DNA from 3 places in the Gordonia sp. CPCC 205333 genome. Region 1 is predicted to be linked to each of the others. Evidence: riboswitches for the same ligand, from Rfam matches in the RefSeq annotation. Region 1 holds a riboswitch; each other region holds the start of a gene.
The links. Region 1 has a riboswitch for S-adenosylmethionine ahead of AAFP29_RS02610 (2OG-Fe(II) oxygenase). Riboswitches for the same ligand answer to the same signal wherever they lie in the genome.
Positions count from the first base shown of each region.

Region 2: another riboswitch for S-adenosylmethionine. It lies ahead of AAFP29_RS02060 (aminotransferase class V-fold PLP-dependent enzyme); the one in region 1 lies ahead of AAFP29_RS02610 (2OG-Fe(II) oxygenase).
Region 3: another riboswitch for S-adenosylmethionine. It lies ahead of AAFP29_RS15420 (bifunctional o-acetylhomoserine/o-acetylserine sulfhydrylase); the one in region 1 lies ahead of AAFP29_RS02610 (2OG-Fe(II) oxygenase).

Region 1 covers NZ_JBCLVI010000001.1:548,237-554,517, reverse strand. The annotation lists gene AAFP29_RS02620 (MFS transporter) at 1-1,028, opposite strand, end outside; gene AAFP29_RS02615 (tRNA-dependent cyclodipeptide synthase) at 1,025-1,711, opposite strand; gene AAFP29_RS02610 (2OG-Fe(II) oxygenase) at 1,711-2,571, opposite strand; SAM riboswitch class I at 2,730-2,817, opposite strand; gene AAFP29_RS02605 (acetyl-CoA C-acetyltransferase) at 2,940-4,097, opposite strand; gene AAFP29_RS02600 (SDR family oxidoreductase) at 4,125-4,928, opposite strand; gene AAFP29_RS02595 (acyl-CoA dehydrogenase family protein) at 4,925-6,187, opposite strand; gene AAFP29_RS02590 (FadD3 family acyl-CoA ligase) at 6,230-6,281, shown strand, end outside.
Region 2 covers NZ_JBCLVI010000001.1:433,080-439,360, forward strand. The annotation lists gene AAFP29_RS02040 (phosphotransferase family protein) at 1-16, shown strand, start outside; gene AAFP29_RS02045 (acyl-CoA thioesterase) at 90-866, shown strand; gene AAFP29_RS02050 (hypothetical protein) at 1,153-1,371, shown strand; gene AAFP29_RS02055 (acyl-ACP thioesterase domain-containing protein) at 1,459-2,238, shown strand; SAM riboswitch class IV at 2,368-2,481, shown strand; gene AAFP29_RS02060 (aminotransferase class V-fold PLP-dependent enzyme) at 2,523-3,842, shown strand; gene AAFP29_RS02065 (GlsB/YeaQ/YmgE family stress response membrane protein) at 3,849-4,133, opposite strand; gene AAFP29_RS02070 (DUF2382 domain-containing protein) at 4,238-4,999, opposite strand; gene AAFP29_RS02075 (winged helix-turn-helix transcriptional regulator) at 5,398-5,856, shown strand; gene AAFP29_RS02080 (MCE family protein) at 5,871-6,281, opposite strand, start outside.
Region 3 covers NZ_JBCLVI010000004.1:189,994-196,274, reverse strand. The annotation lists gene AAFP29_RS15430 (hypothetical protein) at 1-785, shown strand, start outside; gene metX (homoserine O-acetyltransferase MetX) at 797-1,957, opposite strand; gene AAFP29_RS15420 (bifunctional o-acetylhomoserine/o-acetylserine sulfhydrylase) at 2,001-3,326, opposite strand; SAM riboswitch class IV at 3,388-3,518, opposite strand; gene AAFP29_RS15415 (hypothetical protein) at 3,702-4,469, shown strand; gene AAFP29_RS15410 (acyl-CoA thioesterase) at 4,490-5,455, opposite strand; gene AAFP29_RS15405 (MgtC/SapB family protein) at 5,581-6,281, opposite strand, start outside.

The DNA.
Region 1 (6,281 bases):
GTCACCGCGAAAGCCGCGAACCCGTACCGCAGCGGAGTGTTCGGACCGCTACGGTCGACCCACCGGCCAACGCGCGGCGAGGTGATCGCCATCGTGCCGCTGACCAGCAATAACGACAGTCCGATTATCCGCTCACTGAGGTTGTGCCATTCCGATAGGTACTGCGGGAGGATCAACAGCGCCGATGCGTAGAACGCCGCCAGGAAGAAATCCGACGACAGTGCCGCGCGGAATCTGGGATGGCTGAGCAGTTCGACGCGCAGCAGCGGATCGTTGGCGCGACGTTCGACCGCGACCAAAGCCACCGCTGCGGCGAGTGCGATCACCGCCGACACGATTACCGGTGCACTGACCCATCCGGTACTTGCCGGGAGGGACAGGACCGCGACGGTCGCTGCGACGGCAAGGGCCAAGAACACCTGGCCGGGTATGTCTAGGCCGACCTTCGGGCTGGGTGGCGGCGACGGGACGGCCGCGATGATCAAGGCGAGCGCGATGAGACCGAACGGCACGTTGATCCAGAACACTGACGGCCAGCCGAAGGTCGGGACCAGCAGTCCGCCGAGGACTGGGCCGATGGCCAGGCCGACGCCGTTGACGGCGTACAGCCAGCCGACCGCCCGACCCCGCTCTCCCTCCGGAAATAGCTGCTCCACCAGCGTCGAAGTTCCGGTATAGAGAACGGCACACGCCGCTCCCTGGACGAATCGGGCGGCGATCAGAGCGCCGATGGTCGGCGCGAGACCAGCTCCGATCGACGCGACGACGAACAATCCGAGACCGGCGAGCAGTACCGGACGCCGCCCCTTCTGATCGCCGAGCCGGCCGGCGGTGACCATGAACATCGCGAGCGCGGTGAGGAAGCCGCTGAGTACGAGTTGGGAGACCCCGATCGAGGTGTGCAGTTCTCGCGTGATGGTCGGCAACGCGGTCGAGACGATAGTCAGGTCGATACAGCCGAGGAAGGACGCTGTCGCCAGGCCGATGAAACCAGCGGTCCGACGCTTCGTCGGAGCCACCGTGGTCACTTCGCCGACTTCCGTTTCTTGAAACGCAGCGGGAGCCACGCGGCGCCGTCAGTGACAAACAGATCGCGGGTGGCCTGCATCGCGTTCGAGATCTGCTGTGGGTAGACGACGAAGTCGTAACCCTGCCGCGCCCACAGCGGCTGGATGATCGGCACTTCCTCGAGAAGGTAAGTGCGGCAACCGTTCCGAATCCGGTCGACATCGGGCAGGTTCTCGCCGCGACGGGCTACGAAGCGATCGATGGTGGATTCGATCGCCCCCGCGTACTCCCGGTTGGTCCGGTACACCGTGCGGATTTCGTCGAGTGCACGCGGATAATTCGGGTCGCTTAGCGCGTCATCCCACCGGAGAACGTCGACGTCGGCGGTCAACAGGTCCAGTAGCGGTTGATTTCGCGCAAGCCATTGGTCACCCCGACGTCGAGTCTGCTGATAGGCCCGCGCGGGTGTCGCGTCAACGTTGTGCCGTTGCAGGGTGTCGGCGACGGCGACGGTCACGCGGGCGAATCCACTGCGGTTCAGCAGGTCGATGGTCGCACCCAGTTTCTCGCCCTCGTGATAGTCGGCACCGACGCTGACCAGCAGGATCGTCGAGCGATCGGTGTAGTCGTATTGAAAGCCCTTGAGGTCGAAGGCTGCCTTGTGGGAGACCGAGCCGACGGGTGCGGCAAGTGTGAGTGTCATCAGCTCCACACCGCCAGTGCCTGATCCTGGTTTCGGACGCCGATGAACAGGCCGATGGTCACGCGCGGTCGATCATGCGACGGCGCGACCGCATGTACGCGGCGCGGGTCGATGAAGATCGCCTCGCCCACCTCGGGGCGAATGGTGAGTACGGGATCGCCAACCGCGTCGCGGTTCACTCCCCAAACTCGTTCGCCGGACAATTCTTGGTACTCGTCCTCGGTTGGGTAGACATCCCAGATCTCGAGTTCGCCGCCGCTGTCGGGAACGTCGAGGTAGACATTCACCGACAACTGCCTGCGGATATCGAGGTCGTTTTCGGGGAGGTTTCGCCTCACATTGTCGGTATGCGGCTCCAGGTCAACACCGGCCTGCTGGTATCGCACGACGCCAGCGAAGAATTTCCGACTCTCCGAGGTCAGCAGGGTGGCACCGGTCGGCCAGGCTTCGTCGAGCAGGATGCGCAGAGTGTCGGCCGGGTACTGGTACGGAGCGGCGAGTTCCCGTAGTCGGCCGCGATGATGCGCGGCCTCGTCGAAGTAGTTTTCCTGCCCATCGACCCCGACCTCGGAGAAGGCCTGGCCGATCCGCCGGAATTGTGGGTCCGTCGCGAGCGGACCGTGATCGTCACGTCCGACGAACCGGTCGCGAAGCCCTTGCAGAGCGACCCCGGTTGCCGCACCTGCGACACGGACCGCGAATACGTCGCCTTTCAGTAGCTGGAGCAGATGGTCCGCCGAGAATTCGTCGACGGTCGTGCCGACGATCAGTCCGCTCGCACTTCTCGACGCCGGGGAATCAGACGCAAGGTAATCAGCTGGCGAAGCGGTGGACGTGGTCTCGGTCAAGGTCGTTGTCATCGTCTTCCTCCCGCGGCCGGGCTGGGCCGCTTCAAATGGCAATGGACCCCGCGCGGTGACGCGGGTCGCACAGGAAACGATCACGAACGCCCAGCAAGACACGACAAACAGACGTCGAGCCGCCGATCTCCCCCAAGACATGGTCGAAGTTCGCGATTCGTTCATCGGTCTGGCATTAGCACCTTGTGGTTGCCCACGGTTGCTGCGGCGTCAAAGAGCCAGTCTCTCGGCCGCTCGTGATGATCTGTACGAAACGAAAGATAAGCCGGTCCCGCAAAGCGCACAATCCCGCGAACGGGACTGTCACCGCATCGCTGCCGGTCAGAAGTAAAACTCTTAGCGCCCAAAACTATCGAGTGGTACCCCGACTACCCAAGCCGTTCGACAATCGTCACATTCGCGGTGCCGCCGCCCTCGCACATCGTCTGCAGGCCGTAGCGGCCTTCGGTGCGCTCCAATTCGTTGAGCAGGGTCGCGAACAGTTTTGCGCCGGTTGCACCCAGCGGGTGGCCCAATGCGATACCGCCGCCATTCGGGTTGACTGTGGCCGGATCGGCGCCGGTCTCCTTGAGCCACGCGAGAACAACCGGCGCGAATGCCTCGTTGATCTCCACGACGTCGATGTCGTGGATGCTCAGGCCGGTCTTCTCTAGCGCGTACTTGGTCGCCGGAATAGGAGCCGAAAGCATCATCACCGGATCATCTCCGCGCACCGAGAGGTGGTGGATCCGCGCCCGAGGAGTCAACCCGTATTCCTTGAGCGCGCGCTCGGACACGACCAGCGTCGCCGACGCTCCGTCACAGATCTGCGATGCCACTGCGGCGGTCAGCGACGATCCTTCGGCGAGCACATTTAACGACGCCATCTTCTCCAGCGAGGTCTCCCGCGGGCATTCGTCGACGACGCAATCACCAAGCGGCACATACTCTTTGTCGAAACGCCCGGCCGCGATGGCGGCCTTGGCTCGCTGATGCGACTGCAGCGCCCACGCTTCCATATCCGGCCGGGAAATATCCCACCGCTTCGCCATCATGTCGGCGCCGACGAACTGAGAGATCTCGGTATCGCCGAAGCGCGCGCGCCAGCCTGGGGATTCGGCTGTGGGAGTGGTAAATCCGAGCTCTTGCCCGGCAATCATGGCCTGCGAGATGGGGATTGCGCTCATATTCTGCACACCACCGGCCAACACGACGTCCTGCGTTCCACTCATCACGCCCTGCGCTGCGAAATGTATTGCCTGCTGCGATGATCCGCATTGCCGGTCCACCGTCGTGCCGGGTACGCCGAGCGGCTGCCCGGCGGTCAACCACGCCGTGCGGGCGATATTTCCCGCCTGCGGCCCGACGGTGTCCACACACCCGAAGACCACGTCATCGACCACGTTGGGGTCAATGCCGGTGCGGTCCAGGATCGCGTTGATGACATGCGCGCCGAGATCGGCTGAGTGAACTTTGGCCAGCGAGCCGTTACGTTTGCCGACCGGGGTGCGCACGGCATCGACGATATAGGCCTGTGGGGTGGACATATGTTGACTCCCTTGATATTTCGGCGGTCAGGCGCGCTGGGAAGAGATCGAGACGATCTCGCCGGTGAGGTAGGTTGTGTAGTCGCTGGCGAGCATCGCGATGGTGGCGGCGATCTCCCAGACCTCCGCCGCACGACCGTATGCTTCGCGCGACGCGAGTTCGTCGAGAAGTTCGTCGCTGGTGACTTTCGCCAGAAACGGATGCCGGGCGATAGACGGTGCGACGGCGTTGATTCGGACGCCGAACTCGGCGGCTTCGATCGCCGAACATCGTGTAAGTGCCATCACACCGGCTTTCGCTGCGGCGTAATGGGATTGGCTGTGCTGCGCCCGCCAGCCCAGGACCGAGGCGTTGTTCACCAGCACACCGCCGTGCCCCGCATCGCGGAAATATCGCAGCGCGGCGCGGGTGGCGCGGAATGTGCTGTTGAGGGTGATGTCGATGACGCGATCCCACTGCTCGTCGGTCATGTCGACGACTGGTGTCTCACCGCCAAGCCCGGCGTTGTTGACCAACACGTCGATCCGACCGAGTTCGCTTGCGGCACCGTCGATCAGCGCATCCACCTGCGCCGTACTCGAGACATCACACACGATCGCCGACACCTTCTGCTCCGGGAACTCGACGGTCAGTTTCTCGACGGTCTCGTTCAGGCGACGTTCGTGGAAGTCCGAGACCACCACCTCGCCACCCTCCAGGAGCACGCGGCGGGCCGAGGCGAACCCGATCCCGGTGCCCGCGGCAGCGGTGACCACAACTTTCTTGCCCGCGAGCAGGTTGTGTCCGGCGACTTCGTCAGGAATCCGCGCGAGCGGCGAAACGGGGGTCATGCACGAGCCTCTCTCGGTAAGCCGAGCACTCGCTCGGCGATAATGTTGCGCTGCACCTCGTTTGAGCCGCCGTAGATGGTGTCGGCACGGGTGAACAGCAGAAGGCGCTGCCATTCGTCCAGTTCGACGGTGCCCGGCGCGTAGATATCGTTCGGCTGTCCCTCGGTGGTTTCGCTCGGGCCGATCAGCGACGGCGCTCCGACAACGTCGATCGCCAACTGTCCAAGGTCGCGATGCCAGTTGGCCCACAACAGTTTTGCCACCGAAGCTGCGCCCGTCTCGTTGACGATTTCGCCGGACAGAGTTCGCTGTGCGTGGGCACGCATGACCCGTAGGCCAATGCGGGCGCGAATCAGGCGCGAGGCGATCTCCGGATTCCGCACCGAGCCATTGGCTTTCGCCTCGGCGTTGACGGCGTCGAGTTCACGGGCGAAACCTACCTGCTGCCCGAGCGTCGACACGCCGCGCTCGAACTGAAGCAACCCCATCGCGACTTTCCAGCCAGCACCCGGCGATCCGACGATGAGGTCGGCGTCGGTGACCGCATCGTCGAAGAAGACTTCGTTGAATTCCGAAGTGCCGGTGAGCTGTTGGATTGGCCGCACGGTGACGCCCGATTGGTCGATCGGCACCAATAGGAAGCTGAGCCCCGTATGTCGCGATGACCCCTTCTCGGTACGCGCCACGACGAAGACCCACTGCGCCACATGCGCGAGCGACGTCCACACCTTCTGACCGTTGACAATCCACTTGCCGCCGTCGAGCGCCGCCGTCGTTGCGACGGCAGCGAGATCGGAGCCGGCGCCCGGCTCTGAATAACCTTGTGCCCAAAGCTCTGTCACGTTGACAATGCCCGGCAGGAAGCGGCGCTTCTGCTCCTCGGTCCCGTACTCAATGAGCGTCGGACCGAGAAGTTCTTCGCCCAAATGATTGACGCGCGCGGGCGCGTTCGCCCTGGCGTATTCCTCGTGGAAGATGATGCGCTGTTCCAGGGTCGCGCCGCGTCCGCCGTACTTCGCCGGCCACCCCAGACACGTCCAGCCCGACGCCGCGAGATGCCGGTCCCACCTCAGCCGCTGTTCGAAGAACTCGTGTTCACTACCCGGCCCGCCGCGACCTTTGAGCTCGGTGAACTCGCCGGCGAGATGCTCGACGAGCCAGGCCCGAACCGCCTCGGCGAACAGGCCGGACGCATTCGGAGTCTGTGCGGCCCATTCGCCGAGATCGACGGCGCGATCGGCGAGATTGATCAGGGTCATGACAGCTAGCATAAACTACCAAGCGCTTGCTAGGTTAGTGTGATGGAGGAGTACCCGACCACGACGCCTGCCGCGCTAATCCGCGCGGCGAGCC
Region 2 (6,281 bases), 120 kb from region 1:
GATCTTGTCGGGTTGATTCACGGGGAAACATCACCATCTGCCAAGCTCAATTGGTGACCGATAAAGAACCAGTGGCCGAAGACGCCCGAATGGCCGCGCTGCTGAGTTTCACGCGCGACGGAGACACGTTTGTCGGGCGCAGCCCCGGCGGGAGTGAGGACGGCCGACTGTTCGGCGGATTCATCGCCGCACGCGCCCTCGCCGCAGCAGGGGCGACCGTCGATGGCAACAAACTGCCGCACTCACTGCACGCGTATTTCATTCGCGGCGGGCAGTATGGGGTGGATATCGTATTGCGGGTCGAGCGAGTTCGCGATGGCCGATCATTCGCGACCCGTCGGGTAACCGTAGAACAGAATGACGTCGCCATCTTCGAGATGATCACGTCCTTCCATCGTCCTGAGCCGGGAACAGATGGCTACACCCCGCCGGTTCCCGCTCTCGCGCTTGAGGATTCGGTAGAGGTGGGTACCACGATGGCCCTATCGAAGGACTTTGAAATGCGCGGTCGTGCCGGCGACCCGGAACCATTTGTTCTGGCGCCGTTCTGGATCCGGACCCGCCGACCCGTAGCCGACAACCCACTGCTGCGGGCCTGCGTGTTAACGCTGCTATCCGACATCGGGCCGGTACCGGCCGCCCGGCCGCCCGGTGCATCGCTCAAGGCGCTGATGACGCCGAATCTCGCTGCCAGCCTTGATCATTCGATATGGTTTCATCGCACATTCGACCCGCACGAGTGGCATTGCTACGACATCACTCCGGTGACCACCGCCGGTGCGCGGGGGTTGGTACGCGGCGCGATTGTCGCCAATGATGGCGAGTTGATCGCATCGACGAGCCAGGAAGCCTTGTGGCGTGGGTAGTTTCGGTTCGCGGTTGATTGTTGTGGCCCCACCGTCCGGGATCGGGTTATCTGTCAATGGGGGTGGCAGGGCGGTATCTGGGGGAATATCGATCGAAATAGCGGGGTTCGGTCAGTCCTCGCGAGTCCGCGTGGTTGCCATCAGCTAACGGCCGCGTTGCGATAGCGAATTATCAGGTAGCCGTCGACGACGAGGGCCTACGTTGGAGCGGCCGATGTTTGATCGACGCCTAACCGGGGAATACGTATGACATCGATTGGATGTGTACCCGAGACGGAGGCATGAGATGCGGCGTGGTGGCGGAATACTAAGCTTCCTCATTGTGGTCTGGTTGCTGATCGGTCTGCTGGCCGCATTTCAGCGGGACTACTTCAGTAACGCTCAAACCAACTGCGCCACTGCGGGAACGATCGCGCTCACCGTTGTCGCAGGCCCGCTGAACTACTTCGGAGTCAATCCGAAGGTCACCGATTGCGACGTCAAACTGCCCGAACCGAGTCAGTAACGGCGGCGGGCCGACGCGCCCGGCAGGATTGTTCACAGACCAGATTCCGGCGTCGCCGTAGACACATCGGTGTGGAAGACTCTTGACGTGATTGGTGAGCCTTTACCCCGACGCATCAGCGATCCGCAACGACGTCGAGAGTTGCTGGACAGCGGCGCGATCTTTACCGCACAGCGGACCGTGCGAGGGGACGCCGTCAGCCAGGATCATCGGCTCAAATTCGACGGTGTCGCCCGTTATCTGCAAGACGCGGGTCAAGACCACCTGCTTCATATCCGACATGACGAGATCCATCCGCACTGGGTTGTGCGCCGAACGGTGATCGAGATCCTTGCCGGTGGCGAACAGCCGGACGTGCTCGACATCGAGCGGTGGGGGTCGAAGATCGGTTCGCGGTGGTGCAATGTGCGGATCGACCTCGACGGGCATCGCGGGACACGGGTCGAGACCGAGGCGTTCTGGATCAACTTCAACGTCGAGACCGTCACGCCGTCGGCGTTGAGTGACAGTTTCGTCAACACCGTCGGCTCCGCAGCGGAGCCGGGAGTGCTCCGATGGAAGAAGTGGCTCGATCCCGCCCCGCATGTCGATGCGTTCGAGGTGCCGTTCCTGCTGCGCGCTGCCGACCTCGACATCATTCAGCACGTCAACAACGCCGTGTACTGGACCGCGTTGGAAGAGGTGCTCGCGACACAACCCGATCTCCGCGAACGACTTCCGATGCGCGGCGTCGTCGAACATAACTCACCGTTGCAGATCGAAGACGCGCCTCAGTTGCTCGCTTACCGCGCCGGGCAGACGCTCTACGCTTGGCTGGTGGCAGGTGACCGCACGGCCGCCGCGATGAGCGTGGAATCCCTTCCTTGACCAGGTCCGTATAAAAGCGTGCCACTGATCGGGCCGGCTCCGTCCTTCGCATGACATTCGGCGGCGATCTGTTTCGTTCGTCAGACACGGGGTTGACAAGTGGGCACGCGGTCTGCCAACCTCGGCAAAGGTCATGAGTACCAGCGTCAAGCCCCGGCTTGCTGGTCGGCAACCCTCCACCGCGGCGGGGTGCTCCGGGTGACGACCGGGCTGTCGTCCGATTGGGCGCGGCAAGCGCGGACTTCGACTGTCGTACCCGAGGTCCCTGACCGAAGGGTTACTTGATGACCGCTACTCTCGATCGCCCATGTGCCCCCATTGCTCGGGTCTCCGGGTGTGATCTCTCAGTTCCGCTGGTACAAGGCGGATCTCGCGTCTACGCCAATTTCGACTACGCGGCCAGCGCCCCGGCGCTGGCGCAGGTGACCGATCGGGTGGCCGAACTGCTGCCCTTCTACGCGAGTGTGCATCGCGGGGCTGGCTACGCCTCGAGGGTGTCGACTGACTGCTATGAGTCGGCCCGAGGCTCGGTTGCCCGATTCGTGAACTGCGCCGACGATCAGACTGTCGTATTCACCCGGAACACAACCGATTCCCTGAATCTCTTGGCCGCCTGCGTGCCGGGCGACACGGTGGTGCTCGACGTGGAGCACCACGCAAACTTCTTGCCGTGGCGTCACCGAGGGCGGCGCGTGGTAACTACCGCGGAGTCAATCGAGACGACGATAGATCGTCTCGCCGACGAGTTGAGGGCCAAACCTGCTGCGCTGCTAGCCATTACCGGGGCATCGAATGTGACTGGCGAAGTGTTGCCACTGAAAAGGCTGGCAACGCTGGCGCATCGCTTCGGCGCCCGGATCTTGGTCGACGCCGCGCAGCTGGCGCCTCATCGACGAATTGATCTGTGCGCCAGCGGAATCGACTACCTGGCCTTCTCCGGTCACAAGCTCTACGCACCATTCGGTGCGGGGGTGCTGATCGGGCGACGGGACTGGCTCGACGCCGCCGAACCTTACCTCGCCGGCGGCGGTGCCGTACGAGAAGTGACTGTCGCCAACGTCGAATGGGCACCTTCTCCGCAGCGGCACGAGGCCGGCTCGCCGAATGTGCTTGGCGCGGTGGCACTTGCGGCCGCCTGCGATGCAATCGGATCGCTCGACGAGGCCACAGTCCGGGAGCAGGAGTCGTATCTCACCGAGCGACTTCGAGCCGGCCTTGAAGGCATTGCCGGGGTGCGGTTTCTGCGTATCTGGTCAGACAGCGCCGACGGCGTCGGGATCGTGGCGTTCACCCTCGCGGGTTTCGAACCTGGCCACGTCGCGGCATACTTGTCGGCCGAATACGGCATCGGCGTACGGGACGGACGATTCTGTGCACATCCGCTTCTCGCGCGTCTCGGTGTCGACGACGGCGCGCTTCGGGCCAGCGTCGGACTGGGAACTTCGGTGGTCGATGTCGATCGATTGATCGCCGCAGTGGCGGCTCTAGTCGAGTCGGGGCCCGGTTGGGACTATCGATCCGACGAAGGGCAGTGGAATCCGGTTCCGGAGACGCGCGAGCGACTGACGGGCCACGGAGCCGCCGGCTCGCCCTGTGGCTGGTAAGCGGACCTACCGGCCCGCTCGCTTGAGCTGCCGACCACCCGATATGCGCACATAGATGCCGATGAGGATGATCGCGATGACTATCCCGACGATGAACGGGATGACCTCCCAGCCACCGTTCGAGTTCTTATAGCCAAGCTGGTAGGTGAGCCAAGATCCAAGAAATGATCCGGCCGCCCCCAATACGATCGTCATGATGAGCCCGATTTTCTGATCACCTGGCATTATCAACCGGGCTAGCCCGCCGATAATGAGGCCGATAACAATCGCGCTGATTATGGTCCAGATCATGGCTATTCCATTCTATATTAGGTAATAGTTATGGGGATTGGTTGGCATCAACGCGGGGTATGCCCGCGGCATCGATTCTGATACCGCGGGCAATCCAGCGTCGGCTACTTGGTGTCGACGCCTTCGGTTTCGATACGTTCCTTGCGGACCGTGCCGGAAACTGATTCCTTGTCGGTTACCTCGTCGACCGCCAGGCCGACACGTTCGACGGGCACGGTCTTCTTTTCGGCGACGACCTGTTCTTCGTGGAGGGTGACTTCGGTCTCGGCTTCGCCGATCTCACCAACCGGCACGTCGGAGTTGACCGGTTCGCGGACTACGCGAACCTCTTCATGGGTCACCGGCACGGTCACGGACTGTTCCTCGGTAACTACATACTTATGCAGGCGGGCCTTGCCCGTTGCGACCTTCTCGGTGCCCACATTCAACTGTTCTTCGGACCGCACTAGACTTTCACCCGCAGCATCTTCGCTGGTGACGCCCGTTCTGGTAGGTGTCGGCCGCTCGTCTTGCGAGCGGCCGTTGTGCTCGCCGTAGTTATCCCAACCCGACGACTTTTCGGTCAATCCGTAGTGATCGAGCAACTCTTTGCCCTGCTGGGTCGAAATTCCGTCGGCTGCGTCCAGATGTGGGGCGCTCTTGATTTTATCCTTGGTCGTGACGACGTCAACGCGATCACCTTGGTGCTTCGCACCGGCAAGCGGGACCAGCGAGGATGATCCGAACCACCCGGTTTTGACTGCGATCCAGGTGGGAAGGCTATTGCGGTCGTCAATATATACCTGCTCGACCTTGCCGACCTTTTCGCCAGCATTGTCATAAACGGTCGAGTGGGCAACGGCGTCTAGTTCGGGTGTACGAGTCATAATCAGTCTTCACCTTTCGACGCGAATATTTGGCTTCTGGGAAGTGCGGATTCGCTATCCGCACTCATTAGCGAGTAAACGCACGACGTCATGGACATGCAACCCTGCGATATCGGACACAGTGGACATAGCGGACGCCGTATAACGTGCAGGCTAAGCGCCCCAATATGGATCTACCGACGAAATGCGATCTGGTGTCGCGCAGAGATATTCAGACTTATCCGAGTCGATATTGGCCTAATGCTCACGACGATGCGAACGTCTATGGGGGTGAATTATTACGATCGAATAACGATGGGGCCGGAGGTTGTCGACGCCCTGACCTCGCGATGGCCGTCAACGGCGGTTTCATCCGGTTGCGACCGAATGAAGCAGGTCACAGGCGTACGCTCGCGAACGTGCCACGGACCTCATTTACCGAGATGAACTGCTCGGTCGCGCAGTGTGCTCACATCATCGGTGAGCGGTGGAGCGTCCTGCTGATCCGTGACGCCATGATGGGCATCACGCGCTTCGAGGACTTTCGATCCAGGACAGGGATCGCCCGCAATATCCTGAGCAAACGGCTCGATGACCTGGTCGCCAATGGAATTCTCACTCGTGTGCAGTACGCCGACAAGCCCATCCGGCGTGAATATGTGCTGACCGAAAAAGGGATGGACCTGTGGCATGTGCTTGGCGCGATGGCGCAATGGGGCGACAAATGGTCGGCGCCTAATGGTCCGCCAGTCGTGCTGGAGCACAGCGCTTGTGACCATCAAGCGACGATCACGCCGACGTGCAGTCATTGCGGCGAGGTCCTGCACCTTGGCGCACTCGCACTACGTCCGGGTCCGGGCGCCGCGCGTTCGGCCTGAAAGTATGTGACGTTCTATTTGGCGTGTACACCCATCAGTGTGGCGATCTGCTGTGCCAGCGGGTTTAGATTGAGGCGGTCAGGATCTTTCTTGGGTTTGTTGTCCCAGGGTTGTGGGTAGGCGGGATTGGCTAGCGCGGCGCGGTTCGCGCCGCGCACGCTCGTTGGACTCCCTTGCGGCACAGTGCATCTGGCATCTGTGTTGAAAGGGAAGTCATCGTAGTTGATGTCAAAGCGTGGGTTGGTGCGTTTGATCTTCGCGATCATCGCTGTCGTACTCTCGTAGCCTTGCGTACACGCTGCGGGATTATTTGTCTCCAGCACGATGCCGAAGTGAATCTGGCCGTCGTTGTGGGTGTAGCCGTAACCCTTAACAGACAATGCCGAGAGCATCGCCAACGCGGAATTCGTTGCCCAGCCAGCAGG
Region 3 (6,281 bases), on a different contig from region 1:
TTTCGCAGTACGTAGCGCGCGGAGGTCCGACGCCGCAACTGGTGATAGTTGTCGGTGGTCTCGCGAATATTCCGCAGATCGTGGCCGGACTCGGCGAGGCTGCCGGCGCGGCAGTCCTGGCCGCACCGTCCCCGGAGTTGGCAGCCGCACTTGGCGCGGCGCTAACCGCACGCGAAACCGATTCCGGCCTAACGAAATTGGCGACGATCGGTGGTCGCCGCAATCGTGACTGGTTGTCCACTGCGCCTCTGATAGTGGTGGGGGCGGCGGTCGGTGTGATCGCGATGTCGGTATACGCGAGCGGTTCGCTGACGAGTAGCGAAAGCCGCTTTGTGCCATCTGGTCCCAGTACTCCGACGGTCAGTGAAGCGTCGATTTTGACGACACGGACTACCGCTGCCGGCGACTTCGGTCCGCAGGGCGATGCGACGTTGGCCCCAGACACGCGCGATGGTGCCGGGCCAGGCTGGGCCACAACGCAATTGAATCCGACCACCCCGGCGCGCACCCGCACGTTGGTGCCGACGACCTTGCCAACGGGCTCGTCGTCGGGAAGTTCAGAATCGTCGTCGAAACCGCCTACCAGTGGGCCATCCACCTCAACTACGACGTCTCCGTCGATCCCGTTTGTCCCGTCGGGAATTCCGTTGCCGCCGGACCTGATTCCGTCGGGCCTGATTCCGTCGCCATCGCCCGCGCCGCGACCGCAGAGTGCGCCGGGCGAGGGCGGTCAGACGCAGCGGGCGCCCCGCACGCCACCACCACCGGTAGTGCCGCAGCGCTAGCTGATAGCGACTTAGCGTCGTGCGAGATCCATTGTCCACGTGAGTAATTCGGCGATCGCGGCGAATTCGGTGAGGAATCCGTCGTGGCCTTTGTCGGAATCGATAGTCTGCAGACCGCCGACGCAATTGCCGAGTTTGTCGGCGAGTTCACGCTGTAATCGGATCGGATAGAGTCGATCGGATTCGATGCCTCCGACGATCACCGGGACCGGGCAGCCGGCAAGAGCGGCGTCGATGCCTCCGTTGTTGCGGCCGACGTCGTGATGGTTGAGAACCTCGGACAGAACCACGTAGCTGCCTGGGTCGAATCGGGTAATCAGTTTGGCCGCTTGATGTTCAAGGTAGCTCGCGACGGCATAGCGCCCACCGGCGAGCGGCAGTTCGCCGGCCTGAGGATGATTCCCGAATCGCTCATCGAGCTCGGACTCCGCTCGGTAGGTGAGGTGCGCGATGCGCCGGGCGATGCCCATGCCGGTCGCCGGTACCTGGCCGGTGCCGTAGTAGTCGCCGCCCTGCCAGGCGGGATCTGCTTTGATCGCCGCGATTTGTGTTGTCTGCGTGCCGATCTGGTCTGCGGTGGCTCGCGCGCCAACGGCGAGAACCAGCGCTGAGCGCACTCGGTCTGGGTAGGCGACGGCCCATTCGAGCGACCGAGCCCCGCCCATTGAACCGCCGAGAACCGCTGCGACCGAAGGGATTCCAAGCGCATCGATCAGCGCGACTTCCGCGCGCACCTGATCGGCGACGGTGAGTTGCGGAAAACGTGAACCATAGGGGCGGCCGTCGGCGGGATGACTACTTCCCGGTCCGGTTGAGCCGTGACAGCCGCCGAGCACGTTTACCGCGACAACGCACCATTCGTCGGTATCGACAGCACAGCCGGACCCGATCAGCCCATCCCACCAGCCGGCCATCGGAAAGCTGTCATCGGCCGGGCCGGTGACGTGGGAATTTCCGGTCAGTGCATGCAGGGCCAGCACCACGTTGTCCCGAGACGGCGACAATGCGCCCCAGCGCTGAAACGCCAGGGTCACATCGTCGAGCGTCGCTCCGTTGTCGAGCGCGATCGACCCGACCCCGATGCTGTGCAAGACGGCGTCTGCTGACGTCTCCCAGTCATCGAAAGTGTTGTGCCCCAAGGGGGCAGCGGGTAGGTCGATACTCACGGACAGCGGTGGTCTTCCTCGGTAGAACTATGGTGGCGGCTGCCGGACACTACGCGGTAGCGGCGAATCCCTGTTCGAGATCGGCGATGATGTCGTCGATGCCCTCGATCCCGACAGCTAGTCGCACCAGGCCGGGGGTAACGCCTGCGGCGAGCTGCTCCTCCGGGGTGAGCTGACTGTGCGTGGTCGATGCCGGGTGGATCACCAGCGAGCGCACGTCGCCAATGTTGGCGACATGGCTGTGCAAGGTCAGCGCATCGACGAACTTCTTGCCCGCGTCAACGCCGCCGGACAGCTCGAAGCTGATGACTGCGCCAATCCCCTTGGGGGCCAGTTGCTTTGCGAGTTCGTAGTACTTCGACGATTCGAGACCGGCGTAGTTGACGCTCTCCACCTGGTCGTGCCCGGTAAGGAAAGCCGCGACCTTCTCGGTGTTCGCTACATGACGCTCGACGCGCAGGCTCAGCGTCTCCAAACCTTGCGCAAGCAAGAACGCGTTGAATGGCGAGATAGCAGCACCGGTGTCGCGCAACAACTGCACGCGAGCCTTGAGGGCGTAGGCGGGCGCACCGAGGTCAGCGAACACGACGCCGTGGTAGCTCGGGTCCGGTGTGGTGAAGCCGGGGAACAAGTCGACACCGTCACGCTGGACCCGCCAGTCGAAAGTGCCGCTGTCGATGATCACGCCGCCGATTGCAGTGCCGTGGCCGCCGATGTACTTGGTGGCCGAATGCACGACGATGTCGGCGCCATGAGCGATCGGATTGAGCAGGTATGGCGTGGCGACGGTGTTGTCGATGATCAGCGGGACACCGTTGCGGTGCGCGACCTCGGCAACGACCGGGATATTGAGCACCTCGATATTGGGGTTGGAGATCGACTCGCCGTAGAAGGCGCGAGTGTTCGGGCGGACCGCGGCCTGCCACGACACGGGATCGTCGGGGTCGTCCACGAAGGACACCTCAATGCCGAACTTGGGCAAGGTGTAATGGAAGAGGTTGTAAGTGCCGCCGTACAGACGAGGGCTCGAGACGACGTGGCCGCCGGCTTCGACGATGTTCTGAATCGCGTAGGTCTCCGCGGCCTGCCCTGAGGCAACGAGCAGAGCTGCCACGCCGCCTTCGAGGGCGGCGAGGCGCTGCTCGACGGCGTCCTGTGTCGGATTCATGATGCGGGTGTAAATATTGCCGGGTTCGGCGAGACCGAAGAGATCCGCGGCGTGCTGGGTGTTGTTGAAGACGTATGAGGTGGTCTGGTAGATCGGCAGAGCGCGAGCGTTGGTGGCAGCATCGGCCGACTGTCCGACGTGGATCTGCTTCGTTTCGAAGCTCCAGTTGGCAGTCGTATCCACAGTGGTGTCAGGGGTGTCAGACATTTCGGTGAAGTCTCTTTCTCGGTCGGCGGGGTGTTACCCCGTTTGGAGGGTCCGACCTTCGGACCCGCGCTTGCCGCATGTCCCGCATCGTTGCCGATGAGTGACCTACAACCCGGTCATCACCCGGAGCACCCCACCGCGGAGGAGGGTTGCTGATCAGCCAGCCGGGGCTTGCCGCTGATGCTCATGACCTGGCGTCAAGGGTATAACACCGTTCGTCGCCGAACTGAACCCTCTCGATCACGGCGAGGAAAAATCGGGCGGCGAGGTGGCGACGCGACGGGTGCCCTCGGCGGGGTAGGGTGGCCGGTGAAGTAGCTGCCGTATCTGGTTCTGACGAGTATCCCGGTGGCGCAGATGTGCCCGGGAGGCTTGATGAATGTAGAAGGCTGTTGGTCAACGGTCATCTGTAATGCGTCCGAGCGTGCTGCGGTGGGATATCCCGGCCAGGAGTGGGCGTTGCAGTGCCGACTATCGTCCGGACACGACGGCAATCACGCGACTGACGGTGATCGTGGGGCCGCGCCAACTCGCCGTCGCTGGCTCGAGTGGACTGACTTCAGCGAATATCCGCATTCACTTCTGGAACGCGATCCGTGCCCGGTCCACGGGCGAACCGGCGCGGCCTGCGAGTTGTTCGTCGGTCACGGCGGACTGCATTTCTATGCGCCGATCCCATCGCGGACTGTCAACCAACAGCCCGCCCCCGCGCCGCAGGCGTCAGTAGCGCAGGCGTCTGCGCCACAGTCGACTCCGCCGCCGGTGGCACCGCAATCCACGACGCCGCCCGCCGCGTCGTCCGCCCCAGCCCCGACAGTGGCGGCGCGCGGACTCGACTATCGGGGTGGGCACCGGATGATCGACACCCCGCAGCCCAAGCCGGAGCCGCAAGCGCGGCCCGAGCGCGGACAGACGCCGGAACTGAACGGGGTCGAGTCGACCCGTGCCGAAACATTCGACCGGATAGACGCGACGATTCGCGAGAGCATGGAACTGCTTGCTGCTGATCGCCGCGCGATAAATACTCCGAATGCGTCGACCGATGTCAGGTCAGCCGACGCGGCTCTGATCAGTGACGCGTTGGTCGATGTCGCGGCAGCCTTCGAACGATTGGCACTGGCGTACCGATCCGCCGGGCGGTAGATCGCACGAGGCAGCCGATGTCACACCGACGCGACGCTATGCAATGGGCGGCGCGGCAGTTTGGCACGAAGTGCGACGAGGTCGCGTGCATGTCTTTCGAGTGCGATGTCCTCATCGGTAACTGGAATCCAGCGTCGAACCGCCGTCGCGTCACCGTCGGCATCGACGGCCGCGACAATCGTCAACGAATGCGCGCAGTCGCGCAGGACGCCCGTATGCGGATCACCGGCCCGCACATGTACGGAGATATGCATTGTTTGCTTTCCGGTGTGGATAAGTCTGGCATCGAGTTCGACGACATCGCCGATGTGAATCGGCGCGTAGAACCGGATGCCGCCGACGTAGGCGGATACGCACCGGCCGCCGCACCAGCGCGCCGCGGTGAGGTATGCGGACTCGTCCATCCACTCCATCACTCGCCCGCCGTGGGCGTTTCCGCCCCAGTTGACGTCGGTCGGTGCGGCCAGGAATCGGGTCTGGGACCGGGGTGCGGTCCCGGCGTCGGAATACGTCATCGTCGACATCGCGGATTCGATGCGCTTGCGAACTGGGATACGCGAGGTGGCGTATGCCTCGACGGCGCGGTCGGCGTCGTTGTCGGGTATCCATTGCCGAACGGGACGCGGACGATTGTCTTCGCCCATCGCGACGAAGATGACCAGGCAGTCGCTGGCGACGGTGAACACGCCCGTATACGGATCGGCCGACCGGACCGTGCAGGCGATATGCATGCTCGACGTTCCGGTGTGGACCAGCGACGCGGTGACTTCGACGATGTCGCCGGGTTCGATACCGCGGGTGAAGGTGATGTTGCCGACGTAGACGGTCACTGAATAGCCGCCCGACCATGCGGCCGCGCACGCATAGGCGGCCTTGTCGATCCAGGACAATAGCCGCCCGCCGCGGACCGCGCCGCCCAATGTCGTGGCATCGGTGGGGGAGGCGAGAAAGCGGAGCGTGATCTCGCGAGGCGGCGTAGCGGACATGGTGTTCTCCTGACGTGGGCAATGATCCAGCGATCATGGCCTGACCTCGAATCTCGCAGCCGTCCGGCACGTTGTTGTGAGAATGTCGCCATATTCCGTTTACATCTGGGCGGTTGGTGCTGAACTCAGTCGACCGCGGAGAGATCGACGACCGTCCACCGCACCGCGCTCACCGCTGGCGCCACGATGACGTCGGCGATTGCCGCTTCGATCTCACGATCGTTGCGTTCGTCGGCGAGTGCGGTCACGGTGATCCGGACGCCGTCGTCGTCGGGGAGATCGATGGCGGCGATTGATTGCACGGTGAGGTCGGGGCGAGAGATCGCGTCGAATACCAGTCGACGTATCGCGGCCTCGGAGTCGGTGGGGCAGCGGACTTCGAATTGGTACTCGGCCGGGTTGTCCTCACGGCTGTCCCGGTGCTGTCGGTCCATCGCCCGTCCGAGCGGGCGCAGCACCATGTTCGCCGCGATGATGGCGACCGCACCAGCCAGCGAAACCCAGATCATTCCGCCGCCCGCCAACGCGCCGACGGCGGCCGACGCCCACAAGGTCGCCGCGGTATTGAGGCCCGACACCGTGGATCCCTGCTTCATGATGACACCCGCTCCAAGGAAGCCGATACCCGAAACAACTTGTGCCGCAACGCGAGTGGGGTCGGCGTCGGGGCCGGTGAACGAATAGGCGCCCATCACCACAAATAGCGCCGCACCGAGACTAACCAATGCGTTGGTGCGTAGGCCGGCAGACCGGGACCGCCATTGACGCTCGAATCCGATGGTCGCGCCGAATAGCAATCCGCTGCCCACGCGTAGCGCGATATCCC